Regions from separate parts of the Shewanella sp. SW24 genome, predicted to be linked through region 2. Evidence: riboswitches for the same ligand, from Rfam matches in the RefSeq annotation. Region 2 holds a riboswitch; the other holds the start of a gene.
The links. A riboswitch is a leader RNA that binds a small molecule or an ion and turns the genes downstream of it on or off. The one in region 2 is predicted to bind lysine.
Positions count from the first base shown of each region.

Region 1: linked by a shared signal. The riboswitch ahead of L5M17_RS18400 (Na+/H+ antiporter NhaC family protein) and the one ahead of lysC (lysine-sensitive aspartokinase 3) in region 2 are both predicted to bind lysine.

Region 1 is NZ_JAKKSH010000027.1:41,715-57,349, forward strand. It holds gene L5M17_RS18375 (PQQ-dependent sugar dehydrogenase) at 1-97, shown strand, start outside; gene L5M17_RS18380 (transglycosylase domain-containing protein) at 252-3,329, opposite strand; gene L5M17_RS18385 (thymidine kinase) at 3,688-4,284, opposite strand; gene L5M17_RS18390 (multiheme c-type cytochrome) at 4,826-6,925, shown strand; gene L5M17_RS18395 (M3 family metallopeptidase) at 7,128-9,278, shown strand; gene L5M17_RS18400 (Na+/H+ antiporter NhaC family protein) at 9,423-10,991, opposite strand; lysine riboswitch at 11,071-11,267, opposite strand; gene L5M17_RS18405 (electron transfer flavoprotein subunit alpha/FixB family protein) at 11,363-12,289, opposite strand; gene L5M17_RS18410 (electron transfer flavoprotein subunit beta/FixA family protein) at 12,290-13,039, opposite strand; gene L5M17_RS18415 (H-NS family nucleoid-associated regulatory protein) at 13,350-13,742, shown strand; gene L5M17_RS18420 (amidohydrolase family protein) at 13,959-15,635, shown strand, end outside.
Region 2 is NZ_JAKKSH010000003.1:154,197-169,831, forward strand. It holds gene L5M17_RS04745 (S9 family peptidase) at 1-1,399, shown strand, start outside; gene arcA (two-component system response regulator ArcA) at 1,489-2,205, opposite strand; gene L5M17_RS04755 (DUF3293 domain-containing protein) at 2,793-3,227, shown strand; lysine riboswitch at 3,328-3,502, shown strand; gene lysC (lysine-sensitive aspartokinase 3) at 3,653-5,008, shown strand; gene L5M17_RS04765 (succinylglutamate desuccinylase/aspartoacylase family protein) at 5,010-6,131, shown strand; gene L5M17_RS04770 (zinc transporter ZntB) at 6,231-7,196, opposite strand; gene L5M17_RS04775 (YacL family protein) at 7,393-7,767, shown strand; gene L5M17_RS04780 (response regulator) at 7,859-8,488, opposite strand; gene narQ (nitrate/nitrite two-component system sensor histidine kinase NarQ) at 8,481-10,316, opposite strand; gene nrfA (ammonia-forming nitrite reductase cytochrome c552 subunit) at 10,542-11,945, shown strand; gene L5M17_RS04795 (hydrolase) at 12,100-12,642, opposite strand; gene L5M17_RS04800 (P-II family nitrogen regulator) at 12,987-13,325, shown strand; gene L5M17_RS04805 (ammonium transporter) at 13,336-14,586, shown strand; gene L5M17_RS04810 (hypothetical protein) at 14,765-15,103, shown strand; gene L5M17_RS04815 (tetratricopeptide repeat protein) at 15,231-15,635, shown strand, end outside.

The DNA of each region.
Region 1 (15,635 bases), on a different contig from region 2:
GCAAAGATTGCGCTCAGTCGTGCAAGGGCCAGATGGACTGATTTATCTCGTAACCGATGAAGCTAAATCAAAAATTTACCAGTTATCGCCGCAGTAATCTTAATCGCTGCACTTTAAATAGAGCGCTTTAACTAAAGCACCTTAACCACAGCAATAAGCTCAATCGATAGAAAATTTAAGCCTTAAAACGACAAAAAGTGTTCATCAGGAACACTCTTTGTCGTTGGCGTGGCACTTATTAATTCATGCCTTTATTCGTTCACCACACACATGCCCTGCTCGGTTTGTACATAGGGAGCTAAAATAGGCATCATGCCCTTCATCACCTGCAATGGCAGCGCCGAGGTAAAACTAAAATCATCGGATTTACTGCCTGGCACGAAGGCGGTCAAAGTACCGAAGTATTTGTCACCTAGATAAAACACGAAGGTCGCGGTGCGGTTCATCGCCGTAGTCGCCACTTTTTTACCTTGCTGCATCTGAGTCACAATACGGTTATCACCGGTGCCGGTTTTCCCGCCTATGGCTAACATGCCACCTTTTTCATCGGTAAAAATGCCCTTTAAACGACGTGCGGTGCCGTTTTGCACTACGTTCGCCAGCGCCGCTTTTAAGGCTTGTGCTACTTCATGGCGCATTACCCGCTCACCTTGGGTGTTCTGATTCTGTAATCTCACTTCATAGGGCGTATCTGCGGCGAAATGCAGCTGATTGATACGCACTGTGGGCAAACGATAGCCGTCGTTTTGAATAATGCCCATCAGCTCGGCTAAGGCTGCGGGTCGGTCACCCGAGCTACCCAGCGCTGAGCCTAAGGATGGCACCATAGAATCAAAGGGATAACCTAAACGCGCCCAACGTTGATGTATGTCGAGGAAGGCTTCAACTTCAAGCATCACTTGCACTCGAACATCACGAGCGTTTTTATGCCGCGTCCTAAACAACCAACGGTAAACCTCTTGACGTTGTGCTTCACTCGCCTGCTTAACATCGTTCAAGTTGGCATCAGGATTATGATTAAGATAATCCAGCACCCACAATTCCAAAGGATGCACCCGTGCGATATAGCCTTGATCTGGCAAATTATATTTATCCGGACCGTACTTGTTATATAAGCTCTTAATACGACCATCGGTATAGCTTACCTGCGGCAATCTTTGCTTCAAGAAAGCCTTAAATGCCGCCATAGGTTCATCGGGCAGTAAATAGCGATACGCCGCCGTCAACTGCTGCTCCGACTGGGACAAACCGTCAAAAAACATGTCGAAACGCTCATTCGCAGCCACTTTTTTGTACTTGCGATAAAACTTAGTAACGAAGGTATTACCTTCTCTATCAGCAAATACCCGCAGATATTCGTCACGGCGCGGATCTTTATCATTACGCAGCAACTGGGCCATATTGCCCTCGTTTTGCATACTACTGCTGTAATTCACGATATCGCGCATGAGGCGCACAAACGGCAAGTTAACCGAATCCTGCAGGGCTTGGTAAAGTGTTGGCGTTTTTAAATCTTCTGTTTTTTTAAAGTTATTAAACACATGCAACCCACCACCGGTAAAAAACTGTTCACTAGTTGAGGCCGAATATTCTCGCTGTAACGCCGCATCTAACATGCGGTCTAAACGTCTGTCGGGATTCAAAATCAAGTAATCAATCGCCCAACGTGTTAAATGATCCCTTGGTTCGATAATGATGGATTCCAATTCAATCCCATGTTTCTTGGAATACTTGTCGTGGATCTCGGCAATGATTTCTAAGTAGGTCGCCATCACCCGCAATTTAGCGGTTGAGCCCAATTCCAACTTACTGCCCTCGTTAATATCAAAAGGCTGATCGGTACTATCCGTCTGCACTCTAACTCGGTTGGCGGTATCAGTGCGCTCATAAAGCGTAAAGCTATACAGTACGTTTTGCAGTTGACTTGGGTCGAGTAACCGTTCGCCAAGCAGACCCACTTGCTCCGCGGTAGGCACTTGCGCCAGACTGCGTAAGTAGTGACTGACTTTCTGCTGTAAGTCACTGTGTAAGCTACTATTGACCGTCAAATCGAGCCTGTCTAAATCATACAGCCCCACATTTAACATGCCTGCGGTGCGAATGCGAACTGTGTTCACGCCCTTATCTGCGCCAGATTGGGTATTACGCTGCGGCTTGGCGACCTTAAACTGCAATTTCTGCGCGAGTGCAGCATCACGTAGGCCACGATCAATCAAATAATACTGGCCGAGTAAACGGATATGGCTATCGACTAAGTTTTCAAGATCTTCATGACCTTGCAATAGATAGTAAGACGGACGACGTTGGGCGATCATCAAGGCAACCACTTGTCGGAATACTTGTCCGCGCTTGGTGGCATTACCTTTGATCTGCGGCGATGCTAACAGCTTGTTTGCAGTATCGAAATCGGTACCAAACCACGCCCACAGTCCATCACCAATACCATGAACTTCACCATGATTTGGCGCCGAAGATAATGGAACGGTATTCAGGTAATCTTGAACGATGCGCTTACGAGCAGGTTCAGTGTTTTCACCTTGTTGGTACACGCGCACACTGGCCGAGCCAATTTGCAGTAACTTATCTTTAATACTCAAGGTTAAACCTTGGGAAGAATGGCGGAATTTCTCAATCTGAGTCGCAAGTGTACTGCCACCCGCGGTAGAGACATTCATACCAACCATTTCAGCAATTTGGCTCATGCCTGCCACCACAAAACGTGGCCAGTCGATCACAGGATTGAGTTTCTCTTCCGTCGTCCATAACTCGCGGTTTTCAATAAACAGTAAAGTATTAACGATTTCATTGGGGATCTTATCGTCGTCCTGATAAACCCGTTTAGGATAGGCAAATTCGTATAAATCAGTATTGCGGCAATCGAGCAGCGTCAACCCAGATTGAGCCTTTTCATGGTAAGGCGGAAAAAATCCAAGTTGAGCGTATTCCTGCAACGCTGGCGAAAACGCCACTTGTTGCGTTACCTGAAAATTCCGTTGCAATAACCTATCAATATACTGAGGTAACTTACTGTAGCCATGGCGCTCATCAAAAGGACCATAACTAGGATAAATAACCGCTTGGCTCGGTGAGCTTTCTAATTCATAGGTGAGCGTCTTAGCATATTGATTGATGAATTTTGCTTGGTAAAACGAAGTTTTAACCTCAAGTCCAATCAGCAATGCAGCGCAGCAAATCAGAATAAAAAATAAGAACCAGACCCTGCCCTTTGATCTGGCTTTACGCGGCGGCTTAACCTTAGCTTTAGGCTCAGGTTGTGGTGGACGAGGACGATAATTTTCGAACTTCATCTCTGATGTGGAATTAGGCAAAACAGCTCCAAAAAAACACTAAAATATTCATCTTTCATGCAACTCAGCAAATCCGTTGCCACTCAGTCAAGCAAGATATCAAACTCATCTAGCCATTATCCGGCTCTATTAATTAGTCTTAGTACCCAACTTTATCAAACCTAACTTCACTGTAAAGAAGGGGGCCTGTGACCCACAACCGCCACTAATCAATACTAATGTTAAGCTGATAGTACATTTTGCCAAATATTAATTTGTTGATATCAAGGTATTTTCAGCGATTAAGGCAACAGACAGTATGACTTAAAAACAAAACGAGCTAATTTAAGTCGCATAAAAAGAATGAGTCGCTCAATAATTACACGCTATTAACTCAGCCTCATCCCACATATTCATGCGCATCCCAGATAAATTCACGAAAATGTTTGCGACAAACAGACTCGTAACTTTCATTACCGCCAATCGCCACTTGCTCACCCTCGCGCATCACCTTGCCTTCACCATCAAGACGCACCACCATGTTAGCCTTACGCCCACAATGACAAATAGTCTTCAGCTCAACTAATTTATCGGCCCAAGCTAATAAATAATGACTGCCGCTAAAAAGTTCGCCTTGAAAGTCCGTTCTTAGGCCATAGCAGAGTACAGGAATATCAATATTATCGACCACATGCGTCAGCTGCTTAACCTGTTCTTTACTCAAAAACTGACACTCATCCACCAGCACACAACTTAATGGCGTCGCTTGATGCACATCGCTAATCATTTGAGTCAAATCATCTTGGCTACTAAATACCTGTGCTTCGGTTTCAATGCCAATACGTGAGGCCACTTTACCTTTGCCATATCTGTCATCTATGGAGGCTGTCATGACCAAAGTATTCATACCGCGTTCACGGTAGTTATAGGATGACTGTAATAGGGAAGTGGATTTACCCGCGTTCATTGCCGAATAATAAAAATACAATTGAGCCAAGACTTATACCCTTTAAAAACGTTATCGCTTACGCGTCTGCTACCAGAGCCAAATTGAGCGCTAGTCTAACATTGCGCTTCACATCAGAACACTAGCAGCCGCTAAGCTTTTATCATGAAATTCTGCAATGACACCAACTTATCAATCATTTTAATCCCCAATCGCCTCCTGAAATATTTCTAGTCCACTTCATTTAATACTCTTCCCTGCAAAAAACATAAAAAACGCCCCGATGCCGTTCAATTGTTAATGAAAGCTTAACTGAAACTTAAATGTTGTTTCATAAGGAAAAATTAGTAAAAGTTAAATTTAAAAAGTGCGATCTACCTCCAAAGTAATAGGTATAAATGGGCTTGCGCTCAAAAAACAAACACAAATTTAACAGTAATATTTCATTCGAGACAAAACGTGCTCAATTAAAAAAAGAAAAGTATTCGATAGCTTGCAAATTGAGACCAACGGTCAAAGCACTAATCTACCCTGCAAACTTTAGTGCTCCACTCCGTCCTTTATTCGCATATTGGATCAAATGGAGATTATGATGAGAATTTTCACCTCTAGAAAACTGGCATATTTAGTTGCCTTAGCACTAACTGGCGCCCTTGTTGGCTGTGGCGATGATGGTAAAGATGGTGTAGATGGAGCACCAGGAACGCCCGGTATCCCTGGAACACCTGGTGAACCTGGAACACCCGGTGAGCCTGGAACACCGCCCCCTGTCACCAGTTCTACTATGACTAACGTCAAAGTGATCAACTATAGCTTTGGCGAAGGCAGTATCACTTACGAATTTGAAATTACAGATCAAAACAATAACCTAATCAACGGACTGTTAAATGCTCAAGCCAAAGTGGCGGCACTAACAGATAAAGGCTTCATCACTAACCGCACCGAAGCTGATAAAAATGGTGTTACAGATAACGTCCATATTGGCGGTGAAGCAACTCAAGCAACCGTCGGTGCTGAATTGACCGCTTTAGCTGATGGTCATTACCAATTTAAAGTACCAATGAAAGGGGTTAATCCAAGCACTGAAGGTATCGTTTGGTTACGTGTCGGTGGTAATAATGGTATTGCGACCTCTAAACCTCTGGTCGTTAACAAACCTGAAGGCACCCATTCAACCACAACTGATAGTTGTTACTCTTGCCATATCGACTACTCAACAAGTCCTCGTCGTCATGCAAGCTATGTCGCTACTGGCATGGACAGCGAAGTCACCTTCGTGGAAGGCTGTTTAGTGTGTCACGGCTCAGTTAGCCGCGCAGTTGTCAATGCTGAAGGTTTCTCTACGGGTGGCTATGCGACAAACACCCTATCTAAAATTGGTCATATCAATCACCAAGATTTTACTAAAGACTTTTCAGTACAAAACTGTACATCTTGTCACGTTGAAGCACCTAAAAACATCAACGTAGCTGGACCAGGTTGTATTGATTGCCATGACAGTGGTGGCGTACCAGGGGCTATTATCCCAAGTAATGGTGCGGATCTGCGCATTATGCACGAAAGCAAAGCGGGTATAACCGAACGCCAAGCGATTCGCGCTAAGTATAAATTGAGTCTATCAACACCTGTTAAAGTAGATGATATTTCTACCAAGACAGACCACTATGCGCCGACAGGTGCTGCGGCTGCAGTAACCGCCCCAGGCTGGTGTACAACGCTGACAGTGAAAGACACCGATGGTAACGTCTTTAGCATTAAAGACAACTTTAACTATTCTAGCCCGCTAGTATATGACGCTAAGAAACCCGTAGTTTATGCGGGCGCTTATTTACATTCCTATGAAAATGGCAGCTTAGTGGGTCGCCCAGGTAACCGTACTAACTACTACTATGGTTACAACACTGACGGCACTAAAAATATCTGTCATTTACTGACAGATATCAGCGCAGTGAATGCTAACTATGTTTATTCTGCCCGCGTGACATTCAGTACCGCTGGTTGGATGGAATATGATGGCAAGCAACGCTACCAAAGTAATGGCAACCTAAGAGCGACAGGTTATGATGGTTCTATGGGCATATCCTTTACGGCTTACTCAGATGTCGTTAACCCTGTCACCACTCAAAAGGTCTCTGGCTTCGAACGTCGTGAGATAGCGAGTACTAACAGCTGTACTACTTGTCACAACGATGCCACTGCGTTCCACAAAAATGGTGCCTTCGATGAAGGTGGTAAAGCTTGTATCGCCTGCCATGACAACGGCATGGAACGTACTTCAGCAGCCTTAGGCGCAGGTTTTGGTCCTATGGTGCACAGCTGGCACTGGGGTAATGGCGCTAAAGTCGGTGAAGTTAAAGCTGATGGAACTCAAGCGCAAACCGCTAACGGTGCAGGCGCGATTGAAGCCTCTACTAGCTGCGTTGCCTGTCATGAAAAAGCGATTGATTTAAGCAAAGTGCCAAATCAATACATCGCTGAGCCAGGTAGCAAAATGACAAGCCCAGTCACCGCTAACTGTTATGCCTGCCACACTAGCGATTCAGCTAAGGCGCATATGGCAAGCAACGGTGGTGAAATCAGCATACCAAAGGTTGCTGACTGGTTTAAACAACCGACCTCTGAATCCTGTGCAGTATGTCATGACACAGGTAGAAGTTCTGGTATTGATAAATACCACAAGTTTACTCGCTAATTAATCATCTCATCATCGCGTGATTAAGAAGTAAGTAAAAAGCGGTACCTATTTTCCCTGCAAGGAAATAGCCAAAGGAGTCTCGCTAATGCGAGGCTCCTTTTTTACTTAGACATTCCCGATAACAAGCCATTTTCAGCCCTATTTAAGTTACTAACGTTACAGTCCTAAAAAACAACAATTCAAAGGAAGTCACTCAATTATGCGTAAAAGTTTTATTGCCATCGCCATCGGCGCCACTCTCACCGCCGGATTCATGGCAGGTTGCAGCAGCACAGAAACTAAAGCACCTAACGTTATCTCGGTACAAAACCAAAATCCGCTGTTCCAAGCCAGTAACCTGCAATATCAAGCACCCGATTTTAGCCTCATTAAGAATGAGCACTTCGCGCCAGCCCTAGAGCAAGGCATGGCAGAGCAGTACCAAGAAATTCTCGCAATAGCCAATAATCCGGCAGCAGCAACCTTCGATAATACGATTGTGGCTATGGAGAAAAGCGGCGCCCTACTCAACCGTGCATCAAGCGTGTTTTATAATTTAGCAGGGTCAAACAGCAATCCAGAACTGCGTAAAATCCAAGGCGAAATGGCGCCAAAAATGGCGGCCCACTCAGATAATATCAACTTAAACCCAGCGCTATTTGCCCGTATCGAAGCCATCTATAACGACCGCACCAACTTAGGGTTAACCCCAGAAGCCGTGCGTTTGGTTGAGGTGTATCACCAACGCTTTATCATGGCTGGCGCTAAACTTACCGATGAACAAAAAGTTAAAATCCGCGCGTTAAATGAAGAACAATCAACACTAACGAATGAGTTCTCTCAGCGTTTATTACGCTTAACCAAAGAAATCGCCGTTGTGGTGGATTCAAAAAGTGAACTTGCTGGATTAACCGACGGTGAAATAGCTTCAGCCGCGAACGATGCCAAAGCGGCCGGTCACGATGGCAAGTATCTGATTAACATCACCAACACCACTCGCCAACCTGTGTTGGCATCACTGGAAAACCGTGAGCTACGCCAGCGTATTTGGGAAGCCTCAGCGAACCGTGGCTTAACTGGTGAAAACGAAACTGCGTCACTCGTATCTCGTTTAGCGAAACTCAGAGCCGAGCGCGCAACACTATTAGGCTATGAAAACTGGGCAAGTTATCGATTAGCACCGCAAATGGCCAAAACACCCGAAGCGGTTTACAGCATGTTTGGTTCAATGGTGCCTGCGGTAGTTGCTAACACAGAGAAAGAAGCGGCCGACATTCAAGCCATGATCACTAAAACCGGTGGGAAATTTGAACTGGCACCGTGGGACTGGGAGTTTTACGCAGAAAAAGTTCGCCAAGAAAAATACGCCCTCGATGCCAATAGCATTCGCCCATACTTCGAGTTTAACCGTGTGCTCGAAGACGGCGTATTCTACACACTCAAAGAACTCTATGGCGTCACCTTAAAACCACGCCCAGATTTACCGGTTTACCATCCCGATGTGAAAGCCTACGAAATGTTTGATGCCGATGGCTCAAGCATGGCCATTTTCTACGCCGACTATTTTGCCCGTGAAGGTAAACGTGGTGGCGCTTGGATGAGTTCGTTCGTCGGTCAATCCTTCCTCGAAGGCACTAAACCTGTGGTCGTCAACGTGATGAACATAAAGAAAGCGCCCGAAGGTCAACCCACCTTCGTCAGCTATAACGAAGTCACCACTATGTTCCATGAAATGGGTCACGGCACCCACGGCATGTTCTCTAAAGTGACTTATCCAAGTCTGGCGGGTACCTCGGTTTCACGCGACTTTGTCGAATTTCCATCGACGTTTGAAGAAGATTGGGCAGCCCATCCAAAAGTGTTAGCGAACTACGCGAAACACTACGAAACGGGCAAACCCATTCCCGATGAACTGCTGCAAAAACTACTGAAATCTGGCAGTTTCAACCAAGGCTTTGACACACTGGAATACATGGCCGCTGCATTAGTAGACATGGAATGGCATTCATTAAGCCCAGATACCCCGCTGCAAGATGTACCAACCTTTGAAGCCAATGCTTTGAAAAAGCACGGCTTAAACATTAGTGCCGTACCTCCGCGTTATAAGTCGACCTATTTTGCCCACGCCTTCCCCGGCGGTTACTCGGCAAGTTATTACGCTTATATGTGGAGTGAGATTTTAGCGGCGGATGCGTTTGCCTATGTACAAACCCAAGGCGGGCTCAATCGTGAAATCGGCATGAAGTACCGCAAAACGATCCGTGAAGTGGGTAATAGCATAGCGCCAATGGACGCCTACAAAAACTTCCGCGGACAAGAACCCACCACAGAAGGCTTACTTAAACGCCGCGGTCTAGATCAAGCACGCTAAGCTAAGAGTTGATAGCCTTAATGCGATAGGCTATAGATAAAGACAAACTCAGCCTTAACCAAAAAAATCAGCCAGCATAATGCTGGCTGATTTATTTTGACTTATTTGTCGTGAACGTTTGCAGTGAAAGGTTTCAATTAACGTCTAGCTAATTGCGCCTTTAGATTTGATTTTAAGTACGATAATACTGATCACAAATGCCACACTACAAGCCACTAAACCAGCGACAACAGACTCGGTAAATCCAAGTGCCACATAACCCACTAAGCTAATAAACGCCGCAATGAGTGCATAAGGTAGCTGAGTCACCACATGGTCGATGTGGTGGCAACTGGCGCCCGTAGACGACAAGATAGTCGTGTCGGAAATCGGCGAGCAATGATCGCCAAATACAGCACCCGCCAGCACAGAGGCAAGCATAGGCAACATCATGCCAGTGTGACTTCCCATCGCCATATCAGCAGCAATCGGCAACATGATCCCGAACGTACCCCAGCTAGTACCAGTTGAGAACGCGGTAATACCTGCTAGCACAAACATTAAGGCGGGTAAAAACGCGAACGGAATATTTCCTGTTGCTAAACTCGCCATAAACTTACCGGTTTCGAGTTGACCAATCACACCTGCGATTGTCCAAGCAAATAACAGGATGTAAATCGCCGGCAGCATAGAGCGAGCGCCCTGCACTATACCTTTGACTATCATCAATTTCTCAACGCCTTGCACTAAATTCAATATCAGCGAAACCGCTAGACCAATTAATGCACCAAAGAAAAGTGATGAACTGACATCGGTTTTCTCAAAAGCAGAAATAATATTAAATTCAATCCCTTCCGCCGCGAGTACTTGAGCGCCACTGTTAATCATAAAATAGAGGGTTGCAAATACCAACACGGTAATCGGCAGAAATAGACCTAAAATCTTACCGGTTTCGGCTTCAGGTAAATCCGCGTTAGCCCCAGGCGGTAATCCTTTAGACTCATCGTATAAATTACCACGTTGGGCATTGAGCTCATGCTCACGCATTGGCCCAACATCTAATCCCATAAAGACAACAAAAAGTAATAATAACAAGGAGAAGATTGCGTAAAAGTTCATTGGGATCATTTGAATAAAAATACTCAAATGACCCGTATCAGCAAAACCATGGGCAGTTAATATCCCGCCAATGAGTGCGATAATATAAGCGCCCCAGCTCGAAACTGGAGAAATAACGCACACAGGCGCGGCAGTAGAATCTAATAAATAAGCTAACTTAGCACGGGAAACATAATAACGATCGGTAACAGGTCGAGCGACCGAACCAACAACTAAACTATTGAAATAATCATCAATAAAAACTACGCAACCTAAAAACATGGTCAATAGTTTAGCATCACGTTTATTACGTATATGTAAACGAGCCCAATCGGCAAAAGCCCGCGCGCTGCCACTTACGGTAATTAACGCTGTAATCATTCCCAGTACAATTAAGAAACCGAGAATATATAAGTTCCACGAATTTAGACCTTTATCAGTCCAAAAAAGCCCTTTAACGCCATTAAATACAAACTCACCCGTTGCTAAAGGTGAAAATTGATTGAGCAATAAAGCACCAATTAAAATACCTAACCCCAAAGAAAGCAGTACACGGCGAGTCAAGATCGCCAACACGATAGCCACCGCAGGCGGCAACAAGGAAAGTGCCGAATCGGCATAATTCATAACAGTCATTGATTATTATCTTCGTTAAATACGAATGGAGGGCGACTGAACTGGTGGGAAAAGGCAATAGATACCCAAGGTCACCTGTCCTATCAGTAGCGCTCCATAGTAACTATTCCCAAAATCCATATCGGAAAATACTATGGCAGTGCTGCACCTATTAGGTACAACCCCAGCAGTTGATCGTGATAAATCGAACCACTTCGGCACCAAATCCTTTCGCAATCGATCAACGGAATCACCCTACTGATCACTACTAATATTTGGCGCGCCTCTACTTCTAAGAACGCCCTTGCACGGGCGTGAGGCACATAAAAACATAAGCGGCTTAGCAGATGCTACCGCAAAGCCACTTAATGTGACCTAGATCACAGATAAAATCAACTGAGACTTGTAATCAGCTCAGGAACCGCCTCAAACAGATCAGCAACGAGTCCATAATCGGCAACTTGAAAAATCGGCGCTTCAGGATCTTTGTTGATTGCAACGATGACTTTAGCGTCTTTCATGCCGGCTAAATGTTGAATCGCGCCAGAAATACCGACGGCAATATACAAGTTTGGCGCAACGATTTTACCGGTTTGACCTACTTGTAAATCGTTAGGCACAAAACCTGCGTCAACTGCGGCGCGTGATGCGCCAACTGCTGCACCGAGCTTGTCAGCAAGTTGCTCTAACATGCCGAAGTTTTCACCACTGCCCATGCCTCGGCCACCAGATACAATAATGCCAGCATTGCCTAACTCTGGACGGGCAGAAACTGTCAGCGATTGAGAAACAAACTGAGTTCTCGCTTCAAACACTTTATCAAGTGTCGTCACAGCTGCACTGTTACCTTCTGGCGCAGCGTCAAACGCACTGGCGCGCACTGTTATCACTTTAATGGCATCATGGCTTTGCACTGTCGCTAAGGCGTTACCCGCATACACAGGGCGCACAAAGGTATCGGCATTGACGACGGTAATAACTTCTGAGATTTGCGCGACATCTAATAATGCTGCAACGCGCGGAAGCGTGTCCTTACCTAAACTTGAAGCCGAGGCCAGAATGTGACCATAGTTTGGCGCTAAGTCCACCAGCAATTTGGCAAAATTTTCCGCTAAATGCGCTTCATACACGCTGGCATCAGCAACGAGTACTTGGCTAACACCTTGTAGTGCCTGCGCCGCTTGGACAACCGCGCCACATTGGTGACCCGCAACTAAGACATGTACTTCATCGCCTATGGCACGGGCGGCGGTAACAATTTTTGCCGTATCGAGTTTCAGTGCAGCATTATCATGTTCAGCTAATACTAAAATGGCCATTTAGATCACCTTCGCTTCATTTTTTAACTTTTCAACTAGCTCAGCTACCGACGCTACCATGATGCCCGCTTTACGTTCAGCTGGCGGAGTGACCTTCACAATCGTTTGGTGACTCTTTAACGTCACGCCTAAGTCTGCCACAGTAAATACTTCTAATGGCTTACGCTTGGCTTTCATTATGTTAGGCAATGAAGCGTAACGGGGTTCGTTCAAACGTAAATCGGCGGTCACGACAGCAGGTAAAGGTAATTTGAGAGTTTGCATGCCGCCGTCAATTTCACGGGTGACTTGTAATGTATTCGCTTCTAATTTGATTTCTGAAGCAAAGGTCGCCTGTGGCATATCCATTAACGCGGCAAACATTTGGCCAGTTTGGTTATTATCACCATCGATGGATTGCTTACCAAAAATCACCAGCTCTGCTTGTTCTTTGTCTTGTACCGCTTTGAGCAATTTGGCGATAGACACTGGCACGAGCTCTTCTTCAGTATCGATATGAATTGCACGATCTGCGCCTAATGCAAGCGCGGTACGCAGTTGTTCTTGCACGGCTTTATTACCAATACTGACAACAACCACTTCAGTAGCGCTACCCGCTTCTTTTAAACGAACCGCTTCTTCTACTGCGATTTCACAAAAAGGGTTCAACGCCATTTTTAGGTTTGCAGTGTCAACACTTGTATTGTCAGCTTTGACCCTGACCTTCACATTGGCATCAACAACGCGCTTAACGGGCACCAATACTTTCATAGGGTTTCCTTCCTACACTTTCATGTACATGGACAAAACATTGGTTAATACCAATGCAGGATAGAGCAACTTTACGTCCTGTTAACGTTAACGTCAACCAAAGTCAAACGCCTGTTTGTATTTTTTAATCCGCTGCAACGGCCACTTTTTTGGACACTTATTTGAGGGAATAAGAAAAGTTCAAAAAATAAATAATATTTAATTTCCTTAAAACGCATAATTTTATTTGATTCGAGCTATATTAGTTTCTATCATTTAGGTGTTGTTCACCATTATCCTGTATTAAAAATAGAGTGGGACGAAAATAGATATGAGCGAATTTTTAGAGATATTAACTCACGGCCGTCGTTTTAAAGCTGCAGTAAAAGAACTTAGCGTTGAAGAGTTACGTGATTTAGCCGACAAATTAGATAAAATTTTAGTAGAACGCGAGTCTATGGCTGAGGAAGAAGAACAAGCCATGGCAGCTCGTAATGCTAAGATTGAAGAAATCCGTCAACAAATGGAAGCCGTTGGTTTATCAATTGATGACTTAGGTGGCGTAGCTGTTAAAGCTGCTGCGAAGAAACGCGCTCCTCGTCCAGCTAAATACCAAATTGAAGTTGACGGTGAAATGGTTCAATGGACTGGCCAAGGCCGTATGCCTACCGTATTTAAGAACGAGATCAACAAAGGTCGTTCTATGGAAGATTTCTTAATCTAATCCAACCAAGTGTGATGGCGCTAATTTGCCAACACAAGTTTGCATAAAAGCTCGCATTAATTGCGAGCTTTTTTATATCCATCAATCGTTTCAAACTTAAACAACAGCCGTTAATTCCGCACCTCACTCCCGCTCAAATTACGTTACAATTCAGCCTTAGTATTTACATCTGCTTTCAGTTACTCTTTGTTCACCCTCACTCGATTGAATAAAATAATGCAGATAAACAATAAGATAATGATAAGCTGCAGCATAATCGCTAGCTTAGTATCACAAACAACATTTGCCCAACTCAATACTGGAACAACATCCAGTAAACTCACTGCATTTACCCATGCTGAATTAATTATTGCCCCGGGAAAGCGTTTAAGCGATGCCACTTTATTAATTGAAAATAATCAAATTAAAGCCATTATTGAGCACAACGACATTCCCGCTGGCGCATTTAGAATCGATTTGAGTGGTTATACAATTTATCCCGGATTTATCGATCCTTTTACCGATTATGGGATTGAATTCGAATATCCCAAACTTAAGCTCACTCGCCCCGTCTATGATATAAAGCGTATCGGTGGTAATGCGGAAAATGGTGCAATTCATTCTGAAAAAGAATGGTTTAATTACGTTTACCCCAATAAAGAACGCGCAAAAGAGTGGATTAATAATGGTTTCACCAGTGTGCAAAGTAGCAAACTCGACGGTATCTTCCGTGGGACGGGTGTCAGCCTTTCATTAGCGGACAAAACGGCTAATGAAGTGATTTATCGCGCCCGCAGTCAACCTTTTATGGCATTTGATAAAGGTTCGTCTGAACAAGATTATCCCTCATCATTAATGGGCAGCATTGCACTTATTAGGCAAACCTTTGCCGATGCAAATTGGTATAACCAAAATAAAAACAAACCTGCCAATGGCGCAATAAACAATCAAGTCGAATTTAATATCGCCTTTGAGCGTTTAGATAATTTAGCCGATAAGCAAATTATCTTTGAAACCAAAAATCTCAACGACCAATTACGTGCAGCCCATTTACTCAAAGAACATAAACTGCCAGCCAACCTACTTGGTAATGGTCAAGAATACTCACGCATCAATGAGTTAAAGGCGCTGAACTATCCGTTGATCTTGCCTTTAAACTATCCGCAGGCACCGGATGTCGGGACAGATGACGCTGATCGTGAAGTATCACTGGCGGATTTAAGACAGTGGGAACGTGCACCGACCAACCCTGCGGCGGTAGCTAACGCAGGAATCCCCTTTGCGTTAACGCAGTTTGGGATTAAGACCGATGCCTTCTGGCCGCGCCTACGCCAAGCCATTGCCCAAGGTTTAAGTGAAGAAAACGCTCTCGCGGCACTCACCACCCAAGCCGCAGAGATGACAGGCACCGCCGACTTTACCGGTAAACTCGCGCCCGGTTATATGGCTGACTTTGTTATCACTAAAGGCAATATCTTTAAAGATGGCCAGATCTACAGTGTTTGGTTGCAAGGTCAGGAGCAAAGTCTGCGCTCACTTCCCCAAGCACGATTACTGGGAGATTACCAATTAAGCCTCAATAACCTCACGCTAGATTTATCGCTACATGATGAAAGTAAAAGTGATAAACCCAACATCCAAGGCAATTTAAGCAGTGGCGAACAAAGTATCTTACTCACTCAACTTAAGTTAGATGATAACGGGAGATTGAGCTTTACTGCCGATTTGAGCGCCGCAGGCATTAATGGCCTTAGCCGCTTTACGCTGTGGATGGCCGATGACGGCATTCAAGGTCGTATGGTCGATGCAAAAAGTCGCACTACAAATGTTGCCGGTGTCGCTATGACTCAAACTGCAAAGCTCAAAAAAGCAGACCAAGCAAGCAATCATGCTCCCAAGAATGAAGCCAACACG
Region 2 (15,635 bases):
TAGCGAAGACAAGAGCAAAGATATTTACCTGCCGCGGGTCGATTGGTTGCCCGATAGCAAATATTTGTCGTTCCAGTGGCAGAGTCGCGATCAACATAAGCTAGATTTGCAACTGGTGGCGTTAGATTCACTGACTAAGCCAAAAACCTTAGTGAAAGAACGCAGTAACGCTTGGGTGAACCTCAATAACGATCTGCACTTCTTAAAGCAGCAGTCTGCCTTTATTTGGGCGTCTGAGCGTGACGGCTTTAATCATCTGTATCTTTTTGACTTAAAAGGCAAACTTAAAACCCAATTGACTCAGGGCGAGTGGGCTGTCGATGCGTTGGAATACATAGATGAAACCGCAGGTTGGGTATATTTCACTGGCCGCAAAGATACGCCAATCGAGAAACAACTTTATCGCATGCCTTTAGCGGGTGGCAAGGTTGAGCGGGTAAGCAAGCAAGCGGGCATGCACGATCCTGTGTTTGCCGACAATCAAAGTGTGTATCTGGATTATTTCAATAGCTTATCTCAGCCACCGCAGATCAGTTTACACGGTGACAAGGGCCAACAACTGGCTTGGGTTGAGCAAAATGAAGTCAAGCAAGGCCATCCTTTATATGACTATGCGGGTCTGTGGCAAATCCCTGAATTTGGTGAACTGAAAGCCGAAGATGGCCAAGTGTTACAAACCCGTTTATTCAAACCTGTTCCCTTCGATGCGAGCAAGAAATACCCTGTCGTAGTGCGGGTTTACGGTGGGCCGCACGCACAGTTAGTGACCAACAGTTGGAGCGAGCAGGACTACTTTACCCAGTATCTGGTGCAACAAGGCTATGTGGTGTTCCAGTTGGATAACCGCGGCAGCGCCCACAGGGGCACAAAGTTTGAGCAAGTGATTTACCGTCATTTGGGTGAAGCTGAAGTCAAGGATCAAAAAGTGGGAGTGGACTATTTACGAAGTCTGCCATTTGTCGATGCCGATAATGTAGCGATTTACGGCCACAGCTACGGCGGTTACATGGCCTTGATGAGTTTATTTAAGGCGCCGGATTACTTTAAAGCCGCGATTTCGGGTGCACCTGTAACCGACTGGCGCTTATATGACACCCATTATACTGAGCGTTACTTAGCCCATCCTGAGGGGAATGAAAAAGGTTATGAAGCCAGCAGTGTGTTCCCTTATGTGAAAAACTATCAAGCGGGTTTGTTGATGTATCACGGCATGGCCGATGATAACGTCTTGTTTGAAAACAGCACTCGGGTTTATAAGGCGTTGCAGGATGAGGGCAAACTGTTCCAGATGATCGATTATCCTGGATCTAAACATTCGATGCGTGGCGAGAAAGTGCGTAATTACTTATATCGCTCACTGGCAGATTTCCTCGATAGGCAGTTGAAAAACGCCAAATAGCAGGCATAAAAAAACCAGATCCTAGGATCTGGTTTTTTGTGAATCGATTTTTATCAAACCAATTAATGCGGATGTCGCTTAGCGGGCGATTAGCCTTCTAAGTTACCGCAAAAACGATAGCCTTCACCGTGAATAGTCGCGATGATTTCTGGCGTATCTGGCAAGCTTTCGAAATGCTTACGGATACGACGGATAGTCACGTCTACAGTACGATCGTGTGGCTTAAGTTCACGGCCAGTCATTTTCATCAGTAGATCGGCACGAGTCAAAATTTTGCCTGGGTTTTCAACAAAGTGCAGCATAGCGCGGAACTCGCTACGTGGCAGTTTGTAAGATTCACCCTGTGGGCTCACTAATGAACGGCTGTTGATCTCTAAGCTCCAATCATTGAAGCGGTAGTATTCTACTGAGCTCTTTTCTTCGACTTCAGCGCCAGCGCTGTTGACACGAGTCAGAAGGTTACGAGCACGAATCGTTAATTCACGTGGGTTGAACGGCTTGGTAATATAATCGTCCGCGCCAATTTCAAGTCCAAGAATTTTGTCGACTTCGTTGTCACGACCTGTCAGGAAGATAAGACCGATGTTGTTGATTTCACGTAGTTCACGTGCCAACAATAGACCATTCTTACCTGGCAAGTTAATGTCCATAACGACCAAGTTAATTTTGTTTTCCTGCATAGCCTTATGCATTTCTGCGCCATCATTGGCCTCAGTTACCACATACCCTTCTGCCTCGAAAATACTTCTCAGCGTGTTACGGGTAACGGCTTCATCTTCAACGATCAGAATGTGCGGATTTTGCATATTATTTACCTAAATTTTAATCAGTTTATACTAACCAATAAGAGCAACTTACTTCGGGCTCTTATATTCATAAAAGCGTTGATACTTCCTTGAACTGCTTTGTGCTCAAAAGGAAAATCTTTACGGTGACATCTATATCTGGATGTAGATTAAGTGCACGTTTAAGTGTAATACGAGAAAACGTAATCAGTACCAACTTCGATAAGCAATAGTTAGAATAAGTTCCTTAACTATTGTTTTTTTAAATGTTTAAAAGACAAATCAAATGTAGAACAGATTTTAAACAGATGCCCGGTCAGTTCACGTTACTTTAAGCGATATATGTAACAAACTGTATTGAACGATAAGCATCTTGCTCAATCTGTTTCAACTCACCAGTACGTACATTGTACTCGTTTTAGTCATTTGTTAACAAATGAAATGTTAACAAATTTTAGGTGAGCAGGGGTTTTTACCATGATATTTACTTTAGCTATTGATTAGTATAACTAATGTATTTCTTATTCCTGTGAGCCAGTTCACGCCTCTTTGGATTTTACAATCACTCTGCTACACTAGCTTGGGTTCATTTTTCGACTAGACTACCAATGGACAATACGACTCAAAATTTGTGGCAATGTTACCAAGCGCCGTTGTTTTTGCTGACTCAAGCATTATCCTGTGATTTTTCCTTTGCTGTTATTACCGCTCATAATCCCGCTTCAAAGCTTCTCTCTCCTAGCCAAAACCGTTTACTCGATCGCCAACTTCTCCGTGAAATTGAATTACTCGGTAGCCCTTATCGTGCTTTAGTGGGCGCAGCACCGGATTTATCCCACATGGAAAAAAGTTGGGCCGTGTTTATCGATAGAACGATGGCATTGCAATTGGGTAAGAAATTTAATCAATATGCGATTTATGTTGTCGAACAAGGGGATGTGAGCTTAGTGCCTTGCACCTTGGATGGACATGATGAAGTGTGTTTAGGCAAATTTAGAGATTATGTGCAGCTGGTATACGAGCTACCCGATTTGAACACTTAGTTGTTTTCAAAAGATTTTATTTAAATTGTTCATTTGTTATGAAATTAGCATTGACTTCATTAGGGGTTTATTGCTACTTTTTTCGTCCCTTTCCTAGGAAAGGAACAGAAGAGGAGCGTTAACTAGGTAGTCGGTCAGAGGAGCACAAACTCCAGCGATGACTGATGAGGGAGATTAGCGCCGAGGCATAGATATGGTTGCTGCATGTTTATGTCGGTCGCTCAGGCTGAATCCTGACGATTGTCACCTGTAATTGGTGGAGAGCTTCTGGTGACGATTGCTGTTTCCCTTCTTTTGGGGTGCGTTATCATTGAGCACCAGGCTCTTCGAACGAAGTTAGTTCGGAGTGTGATCATGTTAGTTAATCAATATTTTATTCAATCTGCGTTTATTTCTTGCCCTACGTGTTTCACGGAGGTGCGCTAATGTCCTTCGTTGTCGCAAAATTTGGTGGCACCTCAGTCGCCGACTATAACGCTATGAATCGCTGTGCCGACATAGTGTTAGCTAATCCTGATTGCCGTTTAGTCGTGGTCAGCGCTTCGAGCGGCGTGACTAATTTGCTAGTGGAATTGACCCAAGAATCGATCAACGACGATGGACGATTACAGCGATTAAAACAAATTGCCCAAATTCAATATGCGATTTTAGATAAGCTCGGTCGTCCTAACGATGTGGCCGCCGCATTAGATAAATTATTGAGTCGCATGTCGGTATTGAGTGAAGCGCTCGCATCACAACGCAGCAAAGCGACTATGGATGAGTTGTTGTCCCTCGGTGAGCAATGTTCTTCGGCGTTGTTTTCGGCGGTGATCCGCGAGAAAGGTGTTAACTCCAGTGCCTTCGATGTGCGCCGAGTGTTACGTACTGACAGCCACTTTGGCCGCGCGGAACCTCAGGTTGAGCAGATTGCGACTTTAGCTCGTGATTATCTACAGCCACTGTTAGCGGAACAAGTGATTGTCACGCAAGGCTTTATCGGTGCCGATGAAGCGGGACAAACAACAACGTTAGGTCGTGGTGGTAGTGACTATTCTGCTGCACTGTTAGCTGAAGCGTTACGCGCCTCAGCAGTCGAGATTTGGACCGATGTTGCGGGGATTTATACAACCGATCCGCGTCTTGCGCCCAATGCCTTTCCGATTGCCGAGATCAGTTTCAATGAGGCTGCCGAGATGGCGACCTTTGGTGCCAAGGTATTGCACCCAGCGACTATTCTTCCTGCCGTTCGTCAGCAAATTCAAGTGTTTGTGGGTTCAAGTAAAGAGCCTGAAAAGGGCGGGACTTGGATCCGTCATCAAGTGGAAGATGCGCCCGTATTCCGCGCTGTGGCTTTGCGCCGCGATCAAACCCTGTTAAATCTTCACAGCTTGCAAATGCTGCATGCGCAGGGCTTTTTAGCGGAAACCTTTGCGACATTAGCGCGACATAAGATCAGTGTGGATTTGATTACCACATCAGAAGTGAATGTGTCTCTAACCCTCGATAAAACTGGTTCAGATTCGAGTGGTCAAGGTCTGTTGAGTGAGGCATTGCTGCAAGAATTATCACAGCATTGTCGTGTGCGCGTCGAAGATGGACTGGCCTTGGTGGCGATTATCGGTAATCGCATCGCGACGACGCCTGGTATTTGTCGTCGTGTGTTTGAAGTGTTAGAACCACACAATGTTCGGATGATTTGCCAAGGTGCCAGCCCACATAATCTGTGCGTGTTAGTAGCAGAATCGGAAGCGGCGCAAGTGGTTAAATCGCTGCATCAAAATCTGTTCGAAGGCGTTTAGTATGTTGCCGACAACATCGTCTCTGCAAATCGGGGAGCTTGCCGCAGGGCAAGCACTCACTTTGCCTATCTACCATTTCAAGCCGAGTGACGATAAGGCGACTGGCCCCAAAGTGTATATTCAGGCCAATGTTCACGGTGCTGAAGTACAAGGTAATGCGGTGATTTATCAGTTGATGAAGCAGCTTGAACACTGTGACATCCGCGGCGAAATCACCTTAGTGCCATTGGCGAATCCACTCGGGATCAACCAAAAAAGTGGTGAGTTTACCCTTGGCCGATTTGATCCTATTACGGGGGCGAATTGGAATCGTGAGTATTTGAATCATGCTATTGATTTGCCGACTTGGTATGGCGAACATGCCAAGCTGAGTGATAGCGAGCTGATACAAGCCTATCGCAGTACTTTGGTTGAAGCCTGTCAGCAAAAATTGCGTCATGAATGGGGCATTACTACTGGCCATAGGCTCGCGGTTAATCTGCAGATTATGGCCCATGGCGCGGATATAGTGCTCGATCTGCATACGGGTCCTAAATCCTGTAAACATTTGTATTGTCCCGAATATGACTTAGCTGCTGCGCAGTTTTTGTCGATCCCTTATACGCTCATTATCCCCAATGCCTTTGGTGGCGCCATGGATGAGGCTGCGTTTTGTCCATGGTGGCAATTGAGTGATTTTGCAAAATCACAAGGGCGCGATTTAGGAGTTGCAGTGTCAGCGTTAACGTTGGAATTGGCGAGCCAAGAGCGCGTCTGTCTTGAGGATGCACTGGTTGATGCACAAGGGATTTTGGCATATTTAAGCCACCGAGGCGTGATCGCTGAAACCGTTGCGCCCGCTAAAATGCCGCGCTTTGGTTGTTATCTAAAAGACTATAAAAAATATCACGCGCCAAGTTCTGGTTTAGTGGAATACCTTGCACCTGTGGGCGAGCCATTAGCTGCGGGGCAGCCCTTAGTAAATTTACTGCGAATGGATTTATACGGTACGGCGGATGAGCTAAAAACGGTTAGTTTGCCGCAGGACTGCGTGCCGATTTTGCACTTTGCTTCGGCATCAGTGCACCAAGGAACAGAGCTTTATAAAGTCATGACTCATGCGTTTGAGTTGCCAACGACATAATCGCCCGCTTAGAGCATAAGCATTAGCCCATAACAATTAGTTTATGGGACTGAGAGAAAACAAAGCCAATCGATTAGGATTGGCGTTGTTTTAAGGTGGCTATAACCACTTGAATCGATAAAACAGCGCCATTTGCAGGGCGACGAGTGAGATTAATATTCCGCAGAAGGTGGCGAAGGCCCAAGTGTTGTCCGCGCCCGGTATCCCGCCAATATTGACCCCAAGTAAGCCTGTTAAAAAGCCTAGCGGTAAGAAGATTGCTGACACTAAGGATAAGAAGTATAAGCGTTTGTTGAGTTGCTCCGATTGCTGACTGAGTAATTCTTCTTGAGTCACATTGGCTCTATCGCGCAGGGCATCGAGATCTTCAATGGTGCGGATAAGTTTATCGTTTGTTTCCCTTAGCTTGAGTCGCTCGGTATCTTTAAATAGGCTGAATTGCTCGGAAATCATTTTCGAGAATGCTTCGCGCTGTGGGGCTAAATAGCGGCGGATGGCCACAGTTTGACGGCGCAGTTCGGCGATATCGGTACGTAAATCTTTAACATTGCCTGAGACGACGAGTTCTTCTAAATCAGAGAGCTGTTCTTCCAATTTATCAATAAACTCGACTTTACGATTGGTCAGTCGCTCGCAGATTGCGACGATAAAGTCCCCTGTAGTTGTAGGCCCATTTCCCTCAAGGATCAGCTCGGCGACATCTTTGACCGACTGTAACTCGCGATCGCAGGTGGAAATGATACGCTGTTTATCGGCATAGATACGCACTGCCACCATGTCTTCTGGAGCAGAATTGGGGTTGAGGTTAACGCCGCGTAATGCGAGTAATATGCCTTCACCTGTAATCACAGCGCGGGGACGAGTGTCTTGGGCGAGTAGGGCATCACTTTCGACCTTAGGCAGACCGCTATTGAGTATCCAGTGGCGTGCCTTTTTATTGCGATAGCGAAGGTGTAACCAGAGTAGGCCATCCTGAGGATCCCATTTTTCGATCTGTTCTAGGCTCAAGGTGGAACCCGCTTGGGCGCCGCTGAGCACTAAACTGTAGATAAACCCTTCGTGCATATCGCATTCCATTTAACTTTCAAAATCATCCAAACAAACTAACTGATTTTGTCATGAAAATGAAGTCAGTACTTATGCTTAACGACATGAGGTAAACGTTAATTGACATAAATTTGATGTGCTGAGGGATGCAAGCAACTTAGCCAAGGATAGGTTAAAATTAGCATTAGTAGGCTTAGATCAAAGAGACAATAAAATGGAATACGAATTTCGGCGTAACAGTTTAACTGGCACTTTTTTGGCTAGCTTTAGCATGGATCATGAAGTGCTTGGGCAATGGTTTACGGAAGAATTAGGGACTGAGTTAGCTAAAATTCAGCAAGTGTTGGGTGTGATAAAAGAAATTCAAGCCGATAAACGAGGTTCATGGCGTCTTGTTGGTAATGATTTTACCTTAGAGTTAGAGCGTGAACAGGCCCGAGTCTTTGCCAATACTTTAGGCTTTGAGCAAGAATATGAATTGGAAGAGGCTATGTCACTTTATGATGCTGAGTCAGAAGCTTATTGTGGCCTTGAGGATTTTGAGCAGGCGTTACTGAGTTGGCAGACATTTATCGAGAAAGGTCTGTAATCATTTATTTAATCTCTATTTGATAAAAACATAAAGGCAATCATGGGATTGCCTTTATTGTTTGCGCGATACCAAGCTCATTTTCGTATCTTTAATTATTCAGGTAGCGCACCGCCATTTCGGTTCTTGATTTCGCATTGGCTTTACGCAGTAGGTTTTTTACGTGCACTTTAACTGTGCCTTCACTAATGTGTAAATGCTCTGAAATCATGCGATTACTTAAGCCTTCCGCCAGTTGCTGTAGAATTTGCAACTCCCTTGGGGTCAGGCTTGAAATCCATTCTTGTTCATCGGTCGCATCTTTAAGTTCGTAAAGGTATTCCTCGACTTCATCGCTGATCACCCTGTGGCCAAGCATGGCATTCTTGAGTTTTTCGAGCAGCAAATCTGGCTCAGTATCTTTAAGCAAATAGCCGTCGGCTCCAGCGCGAAGTAAACGGATAACATCCTGTTTTGCATCGGAAACGGTGAGAATTACTATGCGTGAGGTAACTCCTTCTTGGCGCATGGCGTTGAGGGTATCTAAGCCTGTCATGCCTTTCATATTCAGATCGAGCAATATGATGTCGGGTTCATCGGTGACCACTGCGGTTAATGCGTCTAAACCACTACCGGCTTCGCCAAATAGGCTGAAGTCAGGATCTGAAGCGATGAGCTGGCAGATGCCTTTGCGCAAGAGGGGATGGTCATCGACCACCAGTACGGAATAAGGTTTACCCATTTGAAGGCTCCTGTTGAGATGGGAAAATAAGCGTCACTCTAGTGCCACTTGCCCCCTTGCTGTGCTGCATAAGGTTTAATGGGCTGTTAGATTTGAGTGCGTCGTCTTGTGCATTGCATCCTTGCTCAGTCGTGGTTGCCATAGCAGGTTTAAATCTCTTTAAATCATTGTCGCTGAACACGACTTTACCTGAAAGCTTACTGGCTCGTTCATGCATTATACCTATGCCAAAATGTTGATCTCGTTCTTTTAAATGTCCAATACCTATGCCGTTATCACAAACATCAATATTGACCATACCCTCGTCATCCTTATAGCAATGGATGTTAATGAGGCTGGCCTCAGCGTGTTTGATGGCGTTTAACGTCGCTTCTCGCGTGATCTGCAGTATGTGGATGTGTTGCTTTGCCTCTAGCCATTGTGGCGCAAGTTTATAGTCTAAGGTTATCTTTATATTCGTCTTTGTCCTGAGTTGCTCAAGCATAGCCTCTAAAGCACTTTTTAGATCGGGCTCTTTAATTGTGAGCCTAAAGGTGGATAGTAACTCCCTGAGCTGCACGTAGGCAGTGCTTACACCTTCGTTGATTTCGGTTAACTGCGCCTCAATGATTGGACTGCGGCAACTGCAATCTAAGTTTTTGCGTAATAAGCTAATTTGGATTTTTAGGAAAGATAGCACTTGACCCAAAGAGTCGTGCAGCTCCCGGGCAATCACGCCACGTTCCTCCATTAGCGCCAGTTGCTGTCTTTGCTCTGTGGCATTGTGGATCACGATTGAGCGGGTCAACATAATAGCGAAATTGTTAAACAAGGCGATATTGGGTGTTTGAGCGGCAATTAACTCTAAATAGCCTAAATTAGCCTGCTCAAATTGCAGTGGAAAACGGGTGCTCTCTTGAGTCATATCTGGCCAGCCGCCATCGGCCTCAATCACTTCAAGCTCTTGCTCGGGATACTGGATAATGAGTCTTAGGTAGTCGAGTGATTCATAGCCTTTTAACTGATTCAGCGCCGCCTTGAGCGCCTTATAATCGAGTTTATTTGCGTTTAATGTCAGTAGGTTATCATATAAGAATGCCAGCTCGTTGTTGGCCCTTGTCAGCGCTAAGGTTTTTTCTGCTACCTGCGATTCTAGGTTGCCATAAAGCGTCGCGAGTTCCTTAGCCGTTTTTTGTAGGGCATGGGTCAGCGCTGTAAGTTCAATGTATTCGGTCTCGGGCATTTCTATTTCAAAATTACCCTTAGAAATCGTGTTGGCCGATTCCATCAGTTTTTGCAGTGGGATCACTACTTTCTTCTTTGTAAAACGCACGGCCACAAAAGCGATAATGAGCATGACGCCTAAGCCTAATATTTGGCTGGCGGCAAGGAGCCTGAGTTTAAAGGCGGCGTAGTGCTCCATCTCAAGCACCAGTAAATCTATGGTATCAACAAAGTCCTTCAGTGAGGCGACATAATCGCGGGAGTTTTCTTGTTCTATGTAGTGTTTCATCACCAGCCATTTATCGATGACAAGCTGATATTGAGCGGCAATTTCTGGCGGACTAAACCAACTTTCCGAGGGCTTTAACGTGTCGGAATAGAGCGTATTTTCGAATTCGGTGATTTTATCCTGCGCAGCATCACTGCCTGAGTTGGCGTAAAACATTAACCGATAGCTTTGCATCCTCAGCGACCCTGAGGCATTAATCGCCTTGGCGTCGCCTAAGCTGTAGGACAAATTGATGATAGCAAAAGTCGATAAACTACTAGAGAGCAGAATAAGTACTAACATTAATCCTAAGATTTTTGAGGTTAGACTACCTCGTTTCATTAATCCGCTGTTCATTTTGATGGCCGCTGTTATGGCACTTTGCAGTGGTTTTTACATTAGAAAATAATGTAATACATTAACAAAAGTATAGAAATGTGAACAACAACACCTTTACATTTTGATCTAGCGCAAACTTCAACCTAGATACCCCCTAAGAGGTATATTTTTAGCAGGGTTAAATCACTAAGTTTGACCATGGAGATGTCGTGATTTACAACAATAATGCAACACGGAGATGAGATGATGAAGAAGATGACAGGTAAGTCCTTTGCACTGAGTGCACTGGTTGCCGCCAGCTTCATGGCAGCGGGCGCAATGGCGAGTGATAAAACAGAGCCTCGCAACGAAGTTTATAAAGATAAATTTAAGAATCAATATAATAGCTGGCATGATACCGCAAAGAGTGAAGAACTTGTCGATGCGATTGGGCAGGATCCTAATATGGTGATCTTGTGGGCTGGCTATGCATTCGCAAAAGATTACAACGCTCCTCGCGGCCATATGTATGCCGTGACCGACGTGCGTAATACCCTACGTACTGGTGCGCCGAAAAATGCGGAAGATGGTCCATTGCCTATGGCATGTTGGAGCTGTAAGAGCCCTGATGTACCTCGCTTAATTGAAGAGCAAGGTGAAGATGGCTACTTCAAAGGTAAATGGGCTAAGGGTGGCCCTGAAGTCACTAACACCATTGGCTGTGGTGATTGTCATGAAAAAGGCTCACCAAAACTGCGGATCTCTCGTCCTTATGTAGACCGTGCAATGGATGCTATCGGTACGCCATTTGATAAAGCTTCGAAGAAAGACAAGCAATCTATGGTGTGCGGTCAGTGCCACGTTGAATACTATTTTGAGAAAAAAGAAGACAAAAAAGGTTTCGTCAAATTCCCTTGGGATATGGGCATAACTGTTGACCAGATGGAAGTTTACTACGACGGTATCGAGTTCTCCGATTGGACTCATGCGCTGTCTAAAACACCTATGTTAAAAGCGCAACATCCAGAGTATGAAACTTGGAAACTGGGTATTCATGGTAAAAATAATGTCAGTTGTGTTGACTGCCATATGCCAAAAGTGACAAGCCCTGAAGGTAAGAAATTTACCGATCATAAAGTGGGTAATCCATTTGACCGTTTCGAAGAAACCTGTGCAACTTGCCATAGCCAAACGAAAGAATTCTTAGTTGGCGTCACTAATGAACGTAAAGCTAAAGTTAAAGAAATGAAACTGAAAGCGGAAGAGCAATTAGTGAAAGCGCACTTCGAAGCTGCTAAAGCGTGGGAATTGGGTGCAACTGAAGCTGAAATGAAGCCTATCTTGACCGATATCCGTCATGCTCAATGGCGCTGGGATTTAGCGATTGCTTCCCATGGTGTTGCTGCTCATGCTCCTGAAGAAGCCCTACGTGTTTTAGGTACTTCAGTGAATAAAGCTGCTGATGCTCGTGTGAAGTTAGCGCAATTACTCGGTAAAAAAGGCATCACAGATCCTGTTGCGATTCCTGATATCTCTACTAAAGCTAAAGCACAAGCAGCCTTAGGTATGGACATGAAAAAGATGAATGCTGAGAAAGAAGCATTTAAGAAAGACATGTTACCTAAGTGGGATGAAGAAGCGAAAAAACGCGAAGCCACTTATAAGTAGGTTTTAATCAATCGTGGTTGAGTTTTCGATATGAGCTAACCCCTCATGCAAACAAAAGCCCTCGCTGACTCAGCGGGGGCTTTTTTATGGAAAAAATATCGAGTAATGTCAGGCGTTGATCATGCTGGCCGAGTGAATACCACGGGCTAAATCGCTATTTGATCAGTTTTAATAACGCCCTAAATCGCTCGCCTTGGGCTTGATGTTGTAATTCAAATAATAGCGATTCCACGTTAGTTAATAGGGCGCCCCTGGCCGTCATCATTTGGATCCCAAGTTGTTTATTCTCAGCACTGCGTGACGATACGCAATCGGCGACTAAATGCACCGAATATTGCTGTTCGATAAGGTCACAACAGGTTTGGTAAACACACACATGGGTTTCAATACCCGCGACTATGACGTGTTTGCGATTCGTCTTAGTTAATGCCTTTGCAAACGCGTCACAGTGCCAGCCGCTAAAATGCTGCTTAGCAATGGGTGAGCTGGTTTTCGCAAGTAAGGTTTGCAGCTCAGTGCTAGTTGCTCCGAGTTTATCGGGTAGTTGTTCTAACCACAGTATTGGAATTTCAAATAATTGTGCGCCTTGGATTAAGGTCTGTAGTTGTTGATGCAGCTTGTCACTGTTATCCATGATTTGTGCAAGTTTTCCTTGCACATCGACGATAACGAGAACACATTCTTCTGGTTTTAACATCGGGCCTTCCTTCTGCGCTTGATGATTGTCTTAGTGATGATCTTCGCTTTTGTCTAAGAGCTTGTGTTGTGATGCTCAGATTTCATCTCGATTTACGCTTCCCCCAGTAGACCCTAATTTAACCTTGTTACCAATAGGCCTAAGGTCGAATAGCTGTCGCACTTAAACTGCTCACTAAAAGAGTGCATCGCACCAGTTAGTGCTCGATTATGGTGCATTTTTAACCTTAAAAAATAGTGTTAAACAATTTAAACCAATAATAATCAATAGATTAAATTGTTGGCCTAATGATTGAATTACCTTTGATACAAGTTAATAACAATCGCGTTTTTTTGGAGGTCAGGATGAAACTAGTCAGCGCTATCATCAAGCCGTTTAAGTTGGATGATGTCCGTGAAGCTATCGCCGGAATTGGTATTGAGGGCATGACGGTGACCGAAGTGAAAGGTTTTGGCCGTCAGAAAGGGCATACAGAGTTGTATCGCGGCGCCGAGTATCAGGTGGATTTTTTGCCAAAAGTAAAACTAGAAATTGCCACTAAGGCTGAAAATCTCGACATGTTGATTGAGGCCATTACCACTGCGGCTCATACGGGGAAAATTGGTGACGGTAAGATCTTCGTCGTTGATTTAGAACATGCTATCCGTATCCGTACGGGTGAACTTGATACTGAAGCGCTATAAGGGGCTGACAATGGAAGAATTAACGAAATTAGGCGGCACAGTCACTGAACTACGCTTTGCACTCGATACCTTTTACTTTTTGATTTCTGGCGCTTTAGTCATGTGGATGGCGGCGGGATTCGCTATGTTAGAAGCGGGTTTAGTTCGCTCTAAAAATACCACTGAAATTTTAACTAAGAACGTTGTGCTGTACGCGATTGCCTGTGTGATGTATCTGTTGGTTGGCTATAACATCATGTATGTGGATAACACTGAAGGTGGCTGGTTACCGTCAATTGGCACCTTAATTGGTTCGCAATCAGCAGATGCGAGCCATGCATTAGAATCTGACTTCTTCTTCCAAGTTGTATTTGTGGCAACGGCGATGTCAATTGTCTCTGGTGCTGTGGCGGAACGGATGAAGTTGTGGGCTTTCTTGTTCTTTTCTGTGGTGATGACAGCGGTTATCTATCCAGTAGAAGGTTATTGGACTTGGGGCCAAGGTTTTATCGCTAAACTGGGCTTTGTAGACTTTGCTGGTAGCGGTATTGTGCATATGACGGGGGCGACCGCGGCGATTGCTGGCGTGATATTGCTCGGTGCGCGTAAGGGTAAATACGGGCCTAATGGCCAAGTGAATCCTATTCCAGGCTCTAACTTGCCAATGGCAACCTTAGGTATGTTTATTCTGTGGATGGGCTGGTTTGGCTTTAACGGCGGATCGCAATTAATGGTGTCGGATGCGGCGAATGCAAGCTCAGTGGCGAAAGTGTTTGTGAATACCAATACCGCAGCGGCTTTTGGTGCCATCTCAGCTCTTATCGTGTGTAAGATGATTTGGGGTAAAGCGGATTTGACCATGATCCTTAACGGTATTTTGGCTGGATTAGTGGCGATTACGGCAGATCCTCTCTCGCCTTCATTGTTAATGGCGGGTGTGATTGGTTTAGTGGCGGGCGGTGTGGTGGTGTTCTCGATTGTGGGCTTAGATCGCATTAAGATTGACGATCCCGTCGGTGCGATTTCAGTACACGGTGTGGCTGGTTTCCTCGGCTTAATGTGTGTGCCATTATCCAATGCCAATGCAACTATTACCGGACAGTTGACGGGGGCAGCGATCATTTTCACTTGGGTATTCTGCTCATCATTTGCTGTCTGGTATGTGATTAAGATAACCATGGGGATCCGTGTTACTGAGGAAGAAGAATACAACGGTATGGATGCTTCTGACTGCGGTATTGATGCCTATCCTGAGTTTGTTACGGTCAAAAATGCGGGCTGATTAAACTTGCACATTAATGCGTGATTCACCTTGATGCTTAGCTTGGATCGAGGGATAGTGAAGCAGAGCCTAGGCTCTGCTTTTTTATGGGTAATCACTGTGATTGAAGTTTTAGCACAGGGTCATAAGCTTAATTACTGAGCAATTCTGTTTTCTTGCATAAATTAAGGAGTGTTCTATGAGCTTGAATATAAAAACAATAGGTCAATTTTCGCGACTAAGTCTTATCGTCATTTCTGGCTGGATATCGGTTTCTGCCTTTGCAGGAGAAGTGATCGTTAATCGCTCAAGTGAGCCTGTCGATGCCTTTGCCGTGCGTGATCAAGTGCTCAAGGATTTTGAATGGCAGGAGTCACTTCGTCGCCAGCAGCAAATCCAAATTCTGCAGGCTTTACCCTCAGGTTGCGTTACGGTCATGAAACCCTATCGACATTTTACCTGTGGAGAGCATAACTATCGGCCGTATGATTATCAGCAGCGTGAGTTATACATAGAAGTTGACCGACCTTCGCAATAGTTAATTCGTTAAATTATTTGCAATTATTTTCAATCGATCGCGATTATTATTTTTTGTAACCATTTTATGTCGTCTTTTTCGCCATTTGTAATAAGCTCAAATAGGAGCTAATGGTGTGGGAGGACGTATGTCGAAACTATTCCGAGCCGTATACTTGAGTACGATCTTGAGCGTTGTATTCAGTCAATTGTTTGCTTGTAGCTCGACGACCATTGAGCCTAATCCGTCGGATCTTGAGTCGTTACTTGCCGATTCACTGTTTACCCCTGTGGCCGATATTCCTTCTGTTGCGGATATTTTTTATCTGCCACCCGAGGTCGTAACAGACGTAAAACGTCGCTATGGGATATACACTTTGTCACACAATAACAACATGTTAGCCAATGAATGGTTAGCTAGTTATATTAATGCGAGTCAAACCAATAGCGCTAACATTGATTTTCGATATCAAGATAATCTGACCCAAATTGCCCGTGAAACCTACGCCCAAAAGGCGGGTAATTGCATGTCTTTAGTGGTCATGACTTCTGCG